Regions from separate parts of the Chromobacterium fluminis genome, predicted to be linked through region 2. Evidence: riboswitches for the same ligand, from Rfam matches in the RefSeq annotation. Region 2 holds a riboswitch; the other holds the start of a gene.

Region 1 (6,256 bases), on a different contig from region 2:
TCATCATGTTCTTCCCGCAGCCAGTGCCCAGCCAGACCATAGAAAGCGTCAGCCGCGCCGAATACGTCTTCCTCAGCAAGGTCAACGAACTACACCCGGACAGCGACGGCAAGCCCTTCGTCATCGGCAACTGCCAGGGCGGCTGGGCGCTGGCCATGCTCGCCTCCGTGGCGCCGGAACTGTTCGGCCCCATTCTGCTGGCCGGCACCCCGCTGTCCTACTGGGCCGGCGTCACCGGCAAATACCCGATGCGCTACTCCGGCGGCATGATGGGCGGCACCTGGACCGCCTCGCTGGCCGGCGACCTGGGCAACGGCAAGTTCGACGGCGCCCACTTGGTCAACAACTTTGAAAAGCTGGACCCGGCCAACACCCTGTGGAAGAAGCCCTACAACCTGTACGCCAAGGTGGACACCGAGCGCGAACGCTTCTTGAGCTTTGAACGCTGGTGGGGCGGCCACTACCTGCTGAACAAGCAGGAAATGGAATGGATATCCCAGCAGCTGTTTGTGGGCAACCATCTGGTGGAAGGCAAGATCGTCAGCAGCGACCAACACCGCGTGGACATGCGCAACATCCGCTCCCCCATCATCGTGTTCGCCTCCTGGGGCGACAACATTACCCCGCCGCAACAGGCGCTGAACTGGATACCGGACCTGTACGACAACGCGGAAGACATCCGCGACAACGAACAAACCATCATCTACTGCCTGCATAACAAAGTGGGCCACCTCGGCATCTTCGTCTCCGCCGGCATCGCCAACCGCGAACACAGCGAATTCGCCAGCGCGCTGGACCTGATCGACGTGCTGGCCCCCGGCCTGTACGAAGCCATCATCGAGGACGTGGCCCCCGGCACCCCCGGTCAGGAATACATCAAAGGCCGCTACATCATCCGTTTCGAAGCGCGCGAGGTGTCCGACATCCTGGCCCTGGACGACGGCCGCGAAGACGAGCAAGCCTTCGAAGTGGTGCGCCGCGTTTCCGAGATCAACCAAGGCGTTTACAACCGCTTCATCTCCCCCGTGCTCCAGGCCGTCAGCAGCGAAGCCAGCGCCCAGTGCCAGCGCCAACTCAACCCGGCGCGGCTGGAACGCACGCTGATCTCCCCGCTCAACCCCTGGCTCAGCTGGCTCAAGCCCGCCGCCGAATACGTGCGCGCCCACCGCCATCCGGTGAGCGTGGACAACCCGCTGTGGCGGCTGCAAGAACAATGGTCCGGCTGGATGGCGCAAAGCCTGGACCGCTACCGCGACCTGCGCGACGCCGCCACCGAACACGGCTTCAAAGCCGTGTACGAATCCCCATGGCTGGCCTCCGTCGTGGGCGTCCAGCCGGCCCGCGAAGCCCGCGCCGCCCGCGGCGACAGCTGGGAGAAACGGGAACGGCTGCAACTCAAGCGCCAAACGCTGGACCCCGCCTACGAAACCGGCACCCTGGCAGACGGCTTCGTGCGCCTGCTCACCTATGTGGCGATTGGCCGCGGCATCATAGACGAGCGCCCGTTCAACGCCATCCGCCGCATCATGCGCGACATCCGCCACGAATACCCGCTGACCCTGATGCAGCTGAAAGAAATCGCCCGCAAGCAAGTCTTCCTGGTGCGGCTGGACGAAGCCCGCGCGCTGGCCGGCCTGCCCAAGCTGCTGCCGGAAGAGCACCGCCGCCGCCAGGCCTGGCAACTGGCGCACGAACTGCTGGCGCTCAGCGGCGACATCGCCCCGGAACAACAACAGCGGCTGGACCAAGTGGCCCACGCCCTGCAACTTGACATCCACGCGCCGGCGGCGCCGGCCATCCTGCCGCCCACCGAGCCCGTAGCGACAGCCGCAGCCGCTCCCACTCCGGCCCCCGCCGTCAAGGCCAGCGCACCGGCCAAGAAAGCGGCCGCACCGCGCAAACCGGCCGCCCAAGCTCCGGTCAAAACAGCGGCCGCCGACAAGCCCAGCGCCGCCGCCAAACCCGCCGGCAGCACGCCGGTTGCGGCCAAGCCGGCCTCAAGCAAGCCCGCGGCGGCCAAAACCGCCAAAGCCCCGGCCACGCGCAAACCCGCCGCCGGCAACGGCGCGGCCAAGCCCAAGACGCCTAGCAACTAAGAAACAGCCAGCGCGAAAACGCCCGGACGGCCAAGCCGCCGTCCGGGCGTTTTTCTGTCGATACCGCGCTGCAACATTTTTGCCTCGCCCCATGTATACAGTCGTTGACTGAACAATACAGCAAACGCTAATATCCTTGCCTGCTGCGGGAGAGAGGGGCATGCGCCCCCGCCGAAGACGCAAACTCCCATAATCGCTCAGGCAACAGTACCGCAGCCCATGGATACCAGCCGATTGGAGAGAGGCCCTAAGCGCCCGTTCATCCTCTGCTACGCTTCAGCAACAGCGCGTCAGATGATGCGACCGGCCCTTAGCCGCCCACCGAAGGGGCAAGTGACATCCGGCAAAGCCCGCACACAGGCCGCGCCCGTCATCTAACTCTCAGGTAAAAGGACAAGGGGAGAGGCAATGCCGGCAGCGCCGCGCCCACGCGCAGCCCGCCGGCCATGCTCAGAACGTGTTTACGATCTCGCGAGCAAGAACGAGACAAGGCGAAAACAGCTGAGAAAGCGGAATGTACGAGTGGTACATGAGCATTTCGAAGCGGGTTTCAACGCCGTATCGTCGCAGCGCAGCAGATCGTGCACCAGCTCTCAAGGAAAACCCGTGTTCGAAACTCTTGCCCAGGCTGCGCGCCACCTGGCATGGCCCGCCCATTGCCAACCTATTTTCCCACCCGGCTTCGCCGCTCACCTCGGCGCCAGCCTGTTTGACCACTGCAACTACATGCTTACCCTGATCTACCTGATCGCCATCACCGCGGAAGCGATGACTGGCGCGCTGGCGGCCGGCCGCCGCAATATGGACATCTTCGGCGTTACCGTCATCGCCTTCCTCACCGCCCTGGGCGGCGGTACCGTGCGCGACATCGTGCTGGGCCGCTACCCGATAGGCTGGACCCAACACCCGGAATACGTCGGCCTCGTCGTCGCCGGCGGCCTGGCCGCCGTGTTCGTGGCCCGCTACATGAAGCGCCTCAGCCGCGTCTTCCTGGTGCTGGACGCGCTGGGCCTGATCGCCTTCACCATCATAGGCTGCGGCGTGGCCCAGTCCATGGACTACCACCCGGTGGTGGTGGTGATGGCCGGCATGATCACCGGCATTGCCGGCGGCATCCTGCGCGACGTGCTGTGCAACCGCGTGCCCGTGGTCTTCCGCCAGGAACTGTACGCCAGCGTCTCCTTCGCCGTGGCCCTGCTCTATCTGGGCCTGATCAAACTGGGCGTGCCTCACGATCTCAACGTGCTGGCCAGCTTCGCCGTCGGCCTCGCCATCCGCCTGGCCGCCATCTGGCGCGAATGGCGGCTGCCGGTGTTCATGTATCGGCACGACCTGCATTAACTAACCCTAGCTGTTTCACCGCTGCGCCGCGGCATCAGGATTGAATCCCCGCCAGCAGCAAAAACAAGGCCGCCTGGCTGGACACGCCCAGCTTGGCGTACAGATGGCGGCGGTGCACCTTGGCGGTTTCCAGCGAAATGCCCAGCTCGCGCGCCACGCCCTTGGTGGAGTAGCCGCCGAGTATCAACAGCGCCACCTCCACCTCCCGCTTGGTCAACGGCGAGGAGCCCTGCGCGCGCAGCGCCTCTTCCAGTTCCCGGCGGCTCTGCCTGCCCGCCTTGGCCCCCGGCTGACGCAGCCCTTCGTCCAGACGCGCGGCCAGACGCGACAAGGGCAGCAGCCAGGGCGCGAACAGATTGCAAACGCCCAGTTCTTGCTCGCTGAAGCGGCGTTTGCTGCCCAGCGACAGGGACAGCACGCCCTCCGGCAGCGCTTGCAGAAACTGGATTTCATCCGCCACCACATTGCGCGAAAAGTAACGGCGAAAGTACTCCGTCTCCCGGAAACGGTCCGGCGCCACCTCGTCCAGCCGGTACACGCCGGCGGCCGGGCGCTTCAACGCGAAACCATAAAACGGGTCCAGCAGATACAGGCCGCGCCGGTAGTCGGCGAACAAATCGTCTGCGGCGTAATTGGCCGCGTGATCCGCCAGCACCCGCGGCGGCGCCTCCTGGCGAAACAACACCGCCACCCAGGTATCGAAACTCAGGTGCTCCCGTAGAAACGCCGCCATCCGTTGCCAAAAGGCCGCGTTGTCGACGCCGTCCAGCAAGCGCCCCAATTGCTGGTGAAACACCAGATCCGCCACATTCAGCTGCATGCCAGCTACCCCGATCAGGTTAGTCCCGCCTTCCGCCCTAACGCTTTCGCGTGATGTCCGCCGCCAAGGGGACTGACTAGTATGACTCCAGCCTGCGCGACAAGACTAGCCATGATGTGAGTCCCCCCCACCCCGTCGCGCCGCCTGAACCAGGAGTGATCGCCATGCCCATGCAGGATCTGTCCTACTGGCAACGCCGCGCCGCCGATTTGCGCCCGCCTTGCCTCGCCTTCATCAACGGCCGCTTCGTTCCCGCCGCCGACCGGCGCACCTTCACCGACACCAGCCCCATCCACGGCCGGCCCTTGGGCGAGATCGCCCGCTGCGGCGAGGCCGATGTCGAACTGGCGGCGCGGGCCGCCCGCGCCAGCTTCGAATCCGGCGTCTGGTCGCGCCGTCACCCGCGCCAACGCAAGGCCGTGCTGCAAAAGCTGGCGGCGCTGATCCGCCAACACGGCGACGAACTGGCGCTGCTGGACTGCCTGGACATCGGCAAGCCCATTGCCGACGCGCGCCATATCGACGTGCCGGGCGCCGCCGGCGTGTTCGACTGGTACGCCGAAGCCGCCGACAAGCTGTACGGCGAGGTCGCCCCCGGCGCCGACGACGCGCTGGCCCTGATCACCCGCGAACCGCTGGGCGTGGCGGCGGCGGTGATCCCGTGGAATTTCCCGCTGGACATGGCGGCGTGGAAGCTGGCGCCGGCGCTGATGGCCGGCAATAGCGTGATCCTGAAACCGGCCGAGCAATCGCCGCTGTCGGCCTTGCGCCTGGCCCAACTGGCCCAGGAAGCCGGCCTGCCGGACGGCGTGCTCAACGTCTTGCCGGGCTACGGCGACGAGGTGGGGCGGCCGCTGGGCCTGCACCCGGACGTGGATTGCCTGAGCTTCACCGGCTCCACCGAAGTGGGCAAAGCCTTTCTGCGATACGCGGCGGACTCCAATATGAAAAGCGTGGCGCTGGAGTGCGGCGGCAAAAGCCCCAATCTGGTGTTCGACGACTGCGATCTGGACGCCGCCGCCCGGCGCGCCGCCTTCGGTATTTTCTTCAACCAGGGCCAGGTGTGCTCGGCCAACTCGCGGCTCTTGCTGCAACGCTCCATTCAAGACGCCTTCCTGGAACGCCTGCTGCGCGAGGCGGCCGCGCTGCAGCCGGGCAACCCGCTGGACCCGGCCACCCGCAGCGGCTGCATCGTCGACGCCCGCCAGGCGGATCGCATCATGGAGCACATCGACCAAGCCCGCCGCCAAGGCGCCCGCCTGCTGTGCGGCGGCGAACGCCTCAGCATAGACGGCGGCGATTGCTACATCCGCCCCACCGTCTTCACCGATGTCCGCACGGACATGGCGCTGGCGCGCGAGGAAGTTTTCGGCCCGGTATTGGCGGTGATTCCCTTCGACACCGAAGCCGAGGCCGTGGCCATCGCCAACGACAGCCGCTACGGGCTGGCCGCCTCGGTGTGGACCCGGGACCTGTCCCGCGCCCACCGCGTGGCGCGCCGGCTACGCGTCGGCACGGTGTCGATCAACGCCGTGGACGCCCTGGACCCCGGCCTGCCGTTTGGCGGCTGCAAGCAGTCCGGCTTTGGCCGCGACCTGTCCCTACACGCCGTCGACCACTACACCCACCTCAAAACCACCTGGGTGCAATGGCAAGACGAATAAGCGCCGTCCCGCAGTCGGCACAACAAGATAGTAGGAGACACACCATGCGCAAACCGCAAGCCCACCTTGCCCCGTCGCCGGCCCCCTTTCGCGCCAGCCTGGGCCTCGCCCCGCTGCTCGCCGTCGCCATCGGCCTCGTCGTGTCCCAAGGCGTGATGGTGCTGATGCTGCAAGGCGTCGGCATGGCCGGCATCGGCTTTCTGATCCCGCTGAGCCTGGCGTTCCTGCTGGCGCTCTGCTACGCCGTATCCTTCTCCGAACTGGCGCTGATGATTCCCCGCGCCGGCAGCCTCAGCAGCTACACCGAGGTGGCCCTGGGCCAGTTCCCCGCCATC
Region 2 (6,256 bases):
CGGGTGGCCCAGCACCAGTTCGAAGCCAAAGTACTTGGCGCGGGTCCGCATCACGTCCAGGGTTTGCGGCAGCACGCGGCTGTCCACGAAGAATTGGCCGGACTTGGCCTTGGACACCCGGCGCGTCATCGCCATCGCCTCGGCGGCGGCGGTAGCCTCGTCCAGCAAGGATGCGTTAGCCAGTTCCAGACCGGTCAGGTCGATCACCATTTGCTGGAAATTCAGCAAGGCTTCGAGACGGCCTTGAGCGATCTCGGCCTGATACGGCGTATAAGCCGTGTACCAGCCCGGGTTTTCCAGCAGATTGCGCAGAATCACCGTTGGCGTCAGCACCGGGTAATAACCCTGGCCGATGAAGGATTTGTTGACCACGTTCTTGGCGGCAACGGCCTTTAGCGCGGCCAGCGCCTCGGCTTCCGGCATGGGATCCGGCAGCTCCAGCTTGCGGTTCAGGCGGATGTCGGCCGGCAGCGTCTGCGCCACCAGCTCGTCGATGGAGGCCAGGCCGATGGCGGCCAGCATTTGCTCGCGCTCTGCGTCGGACGGGCCGATGTGGCGGGAGATGAATTCTTTGCGGTTGAAAAGTTCGGAGAGAGACATGAGTACGAGACCTTCTGTGCTTGCCGTCCGCGCCGCGACTTTCGCGGCCAATCGGGTGTTGCTGGATATCCGGGCGAAAAAAACGCCTCGCGACCGATTAGGACTGCGAGGCGGTTTTCACCATCAGGCGCCAATTTCCTTGGCGTAGGCGGCGGCGTCCATCAGGGCGTCCAAGTCCGCCGGATCCGCCGGCTTGATCTTGAAGAACCAACCCGCCCCGTAGGGTTCGCTATTGGCCAGTTCCGGTTCGGCTTCCAGTTCCTCGTTGATGGCCAGCACTTCGCCGGCAACCGGACAGTAGATGTCGGAAGCGGCCTTCACCGATTCCACCACGCCGGCCTGCTCTTCCTTGGCCAGCTTGGCGCCCACTTTCGGCAGCTCGACGAAAACGATGTCGCCCAGCAGTTCCTGCGCGTGCTCGGTAATGCCCACGGTCACGGAGCCGTCGGCTTCCAGGCGCAGCCATTCGTGGCTTTCAACGTATTTGAGTTCGGCGGGGATGTTGCTCATGAGTGTCTCCAGTCAAATCCAGGTCTTAAACGATATTCCCGGCCGCGTCTCGCGGCCTGCCCAAGCACGCCGCTCAGGCGAAAACTTTTTTGCCGTTGCGCACGAACGGCATCTTGACCACGCGCACCTCGGTCAAAGTGCCGCGCAGGTCCACCAGCGCCTTGTCTCCGGTGGCGGCCGGCACGCGCGCGATTGCGATGGAATGCTTGAGGGTGGGCGAGAAGGTGCCGCTGGTGATCACGCCTTCGCCAACCCCTTCCACCACCACTTTCAGGCCTTCGCGCAACACGCCGCGGCCTTCCAGCACCAGGCCCACCTGCTTGGTCTTCACGCCGGCGGCTTTCAGCGCTTCCAGCGCCTTGCGGCCGATGAAGTCGCGCTCAGCCGGTTCCCAGGCGATGGTCCAGCCCATGCCGGCTTCCAGCGGGGAAACGGTTTCGTCCATATCGTGGCCGTACAGATTCATGCCGGCCTCCAGGCGCAGGGTGTCGCGCGCGCCCAAGCCTATCGGCGCCACGCCGGCGGCCTGCAGTTGCTGGAAAAAGGCCGCGGCCTCGACGCCGGGCAGCATCACTTCCAGGCCGTCTTCCCCGGTGTAGCCGGTGCGGGCGTAGAACCAATCGCCGGCGGGCTGGCCTTGGAAGGGCTTCAAGGCCTGGATGACGTCGGCAAGCTCGGGCTTGACCGCGCAGACCTTGGCGATGGCCTGCGGGCCCTGCACCGCCAGGATGGACAGATCGCGGCGCACCTTGATGTCCACGTCGAAATCCGCCTTGCGCCCTTCCATCCAGGCCAGGTCTTTGTCAGTGGTGCCGGCGTTGATCACCATGCGGTAACCGTAGGAAGTCAGGTAGACGATCAGATCGTCCACCACGGTGCCGTCGGGGGTAAGCATGCCGGAATACAGCGCCTTGCCTTCGAAGCCGAGCTTGGCCACGTCGTTGGCGATCAAGCGCTGCAGCCAGGCCTTGGCGTCCGGCCCGCTGATGTCCAGCACCGTCATATGAGAAACGTCGAACATGCCGGCGTCGCTACGCACGATTTCATGTTCTTTTAGTTGGGAGCCGTAATGGATGGGCATTTCCCAGCCGGCGAAATCGACCATCTTGGCGCCGGCGGCGATATGGGATTCAAACAGGGGCGTGCGTTTCGGGGCCGTCATGGGTGCGTCCTTAGCAAAAGCGTGTAGTGTTGCTCTGTTCCCTACACCCCTCTGTCCCTGCACCTGAGATTTTCCGGCCTTGCGGCCGTTAGCCCCTTCGGTGGGCATCCGTGGATGCCGCTCTCCAGATTCGGCGAACTGGCTGCGGCCAGTCCGATGATGCAGTCCTTTTGCCTGAGCGATTGCGGGTGCGCTTGCGCCTTCGGCGGTGGCGCGGACGGCCACTCTCTCCTGCATGACGTGCCAGATTATGGTTGCTGAGCCGGGCCTTGGCAAGCCGCGTTTATCTTCAACTTAAACAATGGCTTAAAATATTCGAAACCGCAAAACATTGAACCAGCATTGCTTCGTTTAAGATTGATTGCGAACATATTTCACTTCGTTATCGATCACGTAATCGACAAACTCCCCCTCCAAGCAAAGCTGATCGTAAGATGACATCCATCTTTACCCAGCACGATCTCTATCCAATTTGGAAAGGAAACCGCGATGCGAAAACTAATCAACGATCCGCGCCATGTGGCGCGGGAGATGCTGGAAGGCCTGGCCGACACCCTGCCCGGGCTGGCGCTGCTCGAAGAGGAAAACGTCTTGCTGCGCGCGGACCTTCCCGCCCCCGGCCTGCTCGACAAAGTGGCGCTGATCTCCGGCGGCGGCAGCGGTCACGAACCCGCCCACGCCGGCTACATCGGCCACGGCATGCTGGACGCCGCCGCGGTGGGCGACGTCTTCACCTCCCCCAGCGTTGACACCGTGCTGGCGGCGATCCATGCCGTCGCCGGCCCCAAAGGCGTGCTGCTGATCATCAAGAACTACACCGGCGATCGGCTGAACTTTGGCCTGGCTGCGGAGCTTGCCCGCGCCGAGGGTATTGCCGTCGACAGCGTGGTGGTGGCCGACGATGTAGCGCTGCGCGACACCGTGGAGCCGGCGCGTCGACGCGGCATCGCCGGTACCGTTCTGGTGCACAAGATCGCCGGCGCGGCCGCCGCCAACGGCGCCAGCCTGGCCGAGGTCGCCGCCGCGGCGCGACAGGCGGCGGAACAAGTGGCCACCATGGGCGTGGCGCTGGGCGCCTGCACCGTGCCGGCCACCGGCCGCCCCTGCTTTCACCTAGGCGACGACGAAGTGGAACTGGGCCTGGGCATCCACGGCGAAGCCGGCGTGCGCCGCGTGCCGCGCCAATCCGCCGACGCCTTATGCGCGACGCTGCTCGACGCCATTGTCCGCGACAAGGATTGGCAAGCCGGCCAGCGGGTGGCGATGTTGGTCAACGGCCTGGGCGGCACTCCGCCGATGGAGCTCGCCATCGTGGCGCGCAGCGCGCTGGCCTCGGCGCGACAGCGCGGCTTGCGAGTGGAACGGCTGTGGAGCGGCAACTTCATGACCGCGCTGGAAATGCCGGGCTGCTCGCTGTCGCTGCTGGCGCTGGACGAACAGCGCCTCAACTGGCTGGATCAAACCGCCCTGGCCCCGGCCTGGCCCGGCTCCGGCCTTCTGCCGGCGCGACGCCAGCTGCGTCCGGCGCCCCCGCGCTCGACAACGCCGCTCTCCGTCGCCGAAGCCGACCCCAAATTGCGCGCCGCGGTCTGGGCCGCGGCCAACGCGCTGGACGCCGCCGAACCGCTGTTGACCGAACTGGACGGCGCGGCCGGCGACGGCGATCTGGGCGTCAGCATGCAGCGCGGCGCGGCGGCGATCCGTGCCTTGCCGGACAGCGCCTGGAGCGATCCGGCCACGGCGCTGCGCACAGTCGGCCAGGCCTTGCGCCAAGCCATCGCCGGCAGCTCCGGCCCGTTCTACTCCACCGCTCTGCTGCGTGCGGCGCGGCGGCTGGACACGGCGAACGCGCCCGGCCCGCTCGACTGGGCCGCCGCGTTCAAGGACGGCGTCGCCGCTATCGCGGAACTGGGCGGCGCGCAGCTAGGCGATCGCACCATGCTGGATGCCTTAACGCCGGCCGCAAACGCTTTCGAGACCGCTCTGAACACTGGCCAGGGTCCAAACGAGGCCTGGCGTTCCGCGCTGGAGGCGGCGGAACGCGGCTGCGCGGCCACCGCCGCCATGCGGCCGCGCTTGGGACGGGCCAGCTATCTGGGCGAGCGAGCGCTAGGCGTGCCCGACGCGGGCGCCAGCGCCGCGCTGGTCTGGTTGAAAGCGCTGGCCGGCTAGCGCTTGACGATGTGGCCGCCTCGACCCCGCGGCGGCCGCGTCGAATCAGGCCGATGCCGGCTCCATGGACGGGTAAACCCAGTCCACGCCCAGAGCCTGTCCCCACAGACAGTCGCCCAAGTCGTAATGCCACCATTCCTCGGCATAGTTGCTGAAGCCGGACTGCTTCATCAGGTTGAACAAGACGCGGCGATTGTCACGCACCGCCAGCCAGCGTTCGGACGAAAAGCCCTGTGCCGGATCATGCGGCGCTTCGAAGAAATCGGTGCGCGACGCCGGCTCCGCCGCGTCGAAGGCCGTGCCGAAATCGCAGATCTCGCCGGTGTCCCGCCGGCAGATCGCCAGATCGATCGCTCCGCCTGAATTGTGCGGCAGCACCGCAAAACGGGCGGTATCGTCGGGATGGGCGGCAAACAAGCGCGCCTGCCGCTCCACCGCCGCCGCGTCCCAATCCGGATGCGCGGCGCGCACATCGTCCAACACCATCTGAAACAGATCGGCCTGGGTCTCGCGGCTGCGGTAAGCGTCGAACAATAACAGGCCGTACTCCGGAGCCAGCCGCGCCGCTGCCTCGCGCAAGCGGCGCGCCACGAAGGTCCGCGCCGACATCCGCTCGGCGCAGCCTTTGCGGCCGGCGTGGTAATAGCTGTTTTCCGGAAACAAACCATCCGCGCGCTCCAGCGCGCAAGGCTCGTTTTCCTCCCGCATCCGTGCCAGCGTTAACGCGTCCGGCGTCGGGTAAGCGAAATCGATGGCGACAAGCAGGCTATCGACGGCGGCTATCCTCATTGCAACTCCCAGTCTGAAACCAAAGCGCCCTAGTAGGCCACCGGCCAGCGGCATAGGCAAGCCCATTCCGCCATGACGATAGCCTTTCGCCCAAAGAAAACGCGGCCAAGGCCGCGTGTTGGATCCAGCGTCGCCGCTCACTCACGAAGGGTCGGCGTAACGTTCCTTCACCTGCCAGACATAGACCGGCAGGCCCAAGAGCAGCAGGATCATGCCCCACATCACGATGTCGGCGCCGGAACCGTACAAAGCCCACACCGAATAGGCGAAGCCCACCCCGGCGAAGCACAGCGGCGCCAGGTAGTCCTTGCGCTGGAACTGCTGAGGACGCATCAACATGATGGCCAGCAAGGCCATCGAGCAAAAGGCGTAAGGCAGTAAGGTCGTGGCGGTGGCCAGCAGAATGATGAACTCGAAAATTTTGACGCCGCCGTCGCCGCCGGCGTATTTCATCGCCATCAGCACCGTCACCAAGCCGCTGGACAGCACCAGGCCGAAAATAGGCACGCCTTGGCGGTTCATCTGAGCGAAGCGACGGGGAAACAGGCCGTCGTGCGCGGCAGCTGCCGGCACGTGCGCTTGCATCAAGCTCCAGCCGTTAAGCGCGCCGAAGCAGGAAACAATGGCGCCGAACCCCACCAGATAATAGCCCCAATCGCCCCACATCAGCTTGGCTGCGTCGGCGAACGGCGCCTGCGAGGCGGCCAGCATCGCCGGCGGCATCAAGCCCATCAAGACCACCGTGGACAAGATGTAGAGCACCGTGGCGATCAGGGTGCCCAGCACCGTGGCGCGCGGAATGGTTTTTTCCGGCGCTATCACGTCGCCGGCCGGCACCGACGCCGACTCCAACCCCAGAAAAGCCCACAGGGTCAGCGCCATGGTGGCGGACACCGAACTGAGCAGGGGCTTGTCGTGGGGGTTGAACACGATGTTGTCCGGCTGCATATGGAAAAACCCGATGAAGGTGACAGCGGCCAAGGGCAACAGCTTCAGCAAGGTGGTCGTCACCGCCACCAAGCC

Evidence for each region. Region 2 has a riboswitch for glycine ahead of gcvT (glycine cleavage system aminomethyltransferase GcvT). Riboswitches for the same ligand answer to the same signal wherever they lie in the genome.
Region 1: linked by a shared signal. The riboswitch ahead of HA052_RS18205 (trimeric intracellular cation channel family protein) and the one ahead of gcvT (glycine cleavage system aminomethyltransferase GcvT) in region 2 are both predicted to bind glycine.

Annotation. Positions count from the first base shown of each region.
Region 1 is NZ_JAAOMA010000029.1:870-7,125, reverse strand. It holds gene HA052_RS18210 (DUF3141 domain-containing protein) at 1-2,096, shown strand, start outside; glycine riboswitch at 2,233-2,319, shown strand; glycine riboswitch at 2,321-2,503, shown strand; gene HA052_RS18205 (trimeric intracellular cation channel family protein) at 2,703-3,437, shown strand; gene HA052_RS18200 (LuxR C-terminal-related transcriptional regulator) at 3,472-4,257, opposite strand; gene HA052_RS18195 (aldehyde dehydrogenase) at 4,422-5,921, shown strand; partial or broken gene HA052_RS18190 (APC family permease) at 5,966-6,256, shown strand, end outside.
Region 2 is NZ_JAAOMA010000006.1:61,103-67,358, forward strand. It holds gene gcvP (aminomethyl-transferring glycine dehydrogenase) at 1-600, opposite strand, end outside; gene gcvH (glycine cleavage system protein GcvH) at 724-1,110, opposite strand; gene gcvT (glycine cleavage system aminomethyltransferase GcvT) at 1,184-2,272, opposite strand; glycine riboswitch at 2,314-2,410, opposite strand; glycine riboswitch at 2,425-2,516, opposite strand; gene HA052_RS06230 (dihydroxyacetone kinase family protein) at 2,762-4,444, shown strand; gene HA052_RS06235 (M15 family metallopeptidase) at 4,490-5,233, opposite strand; gene HA052_RS06240 (amino acid permease) at 5,375-6,256, opposite strand, start outside.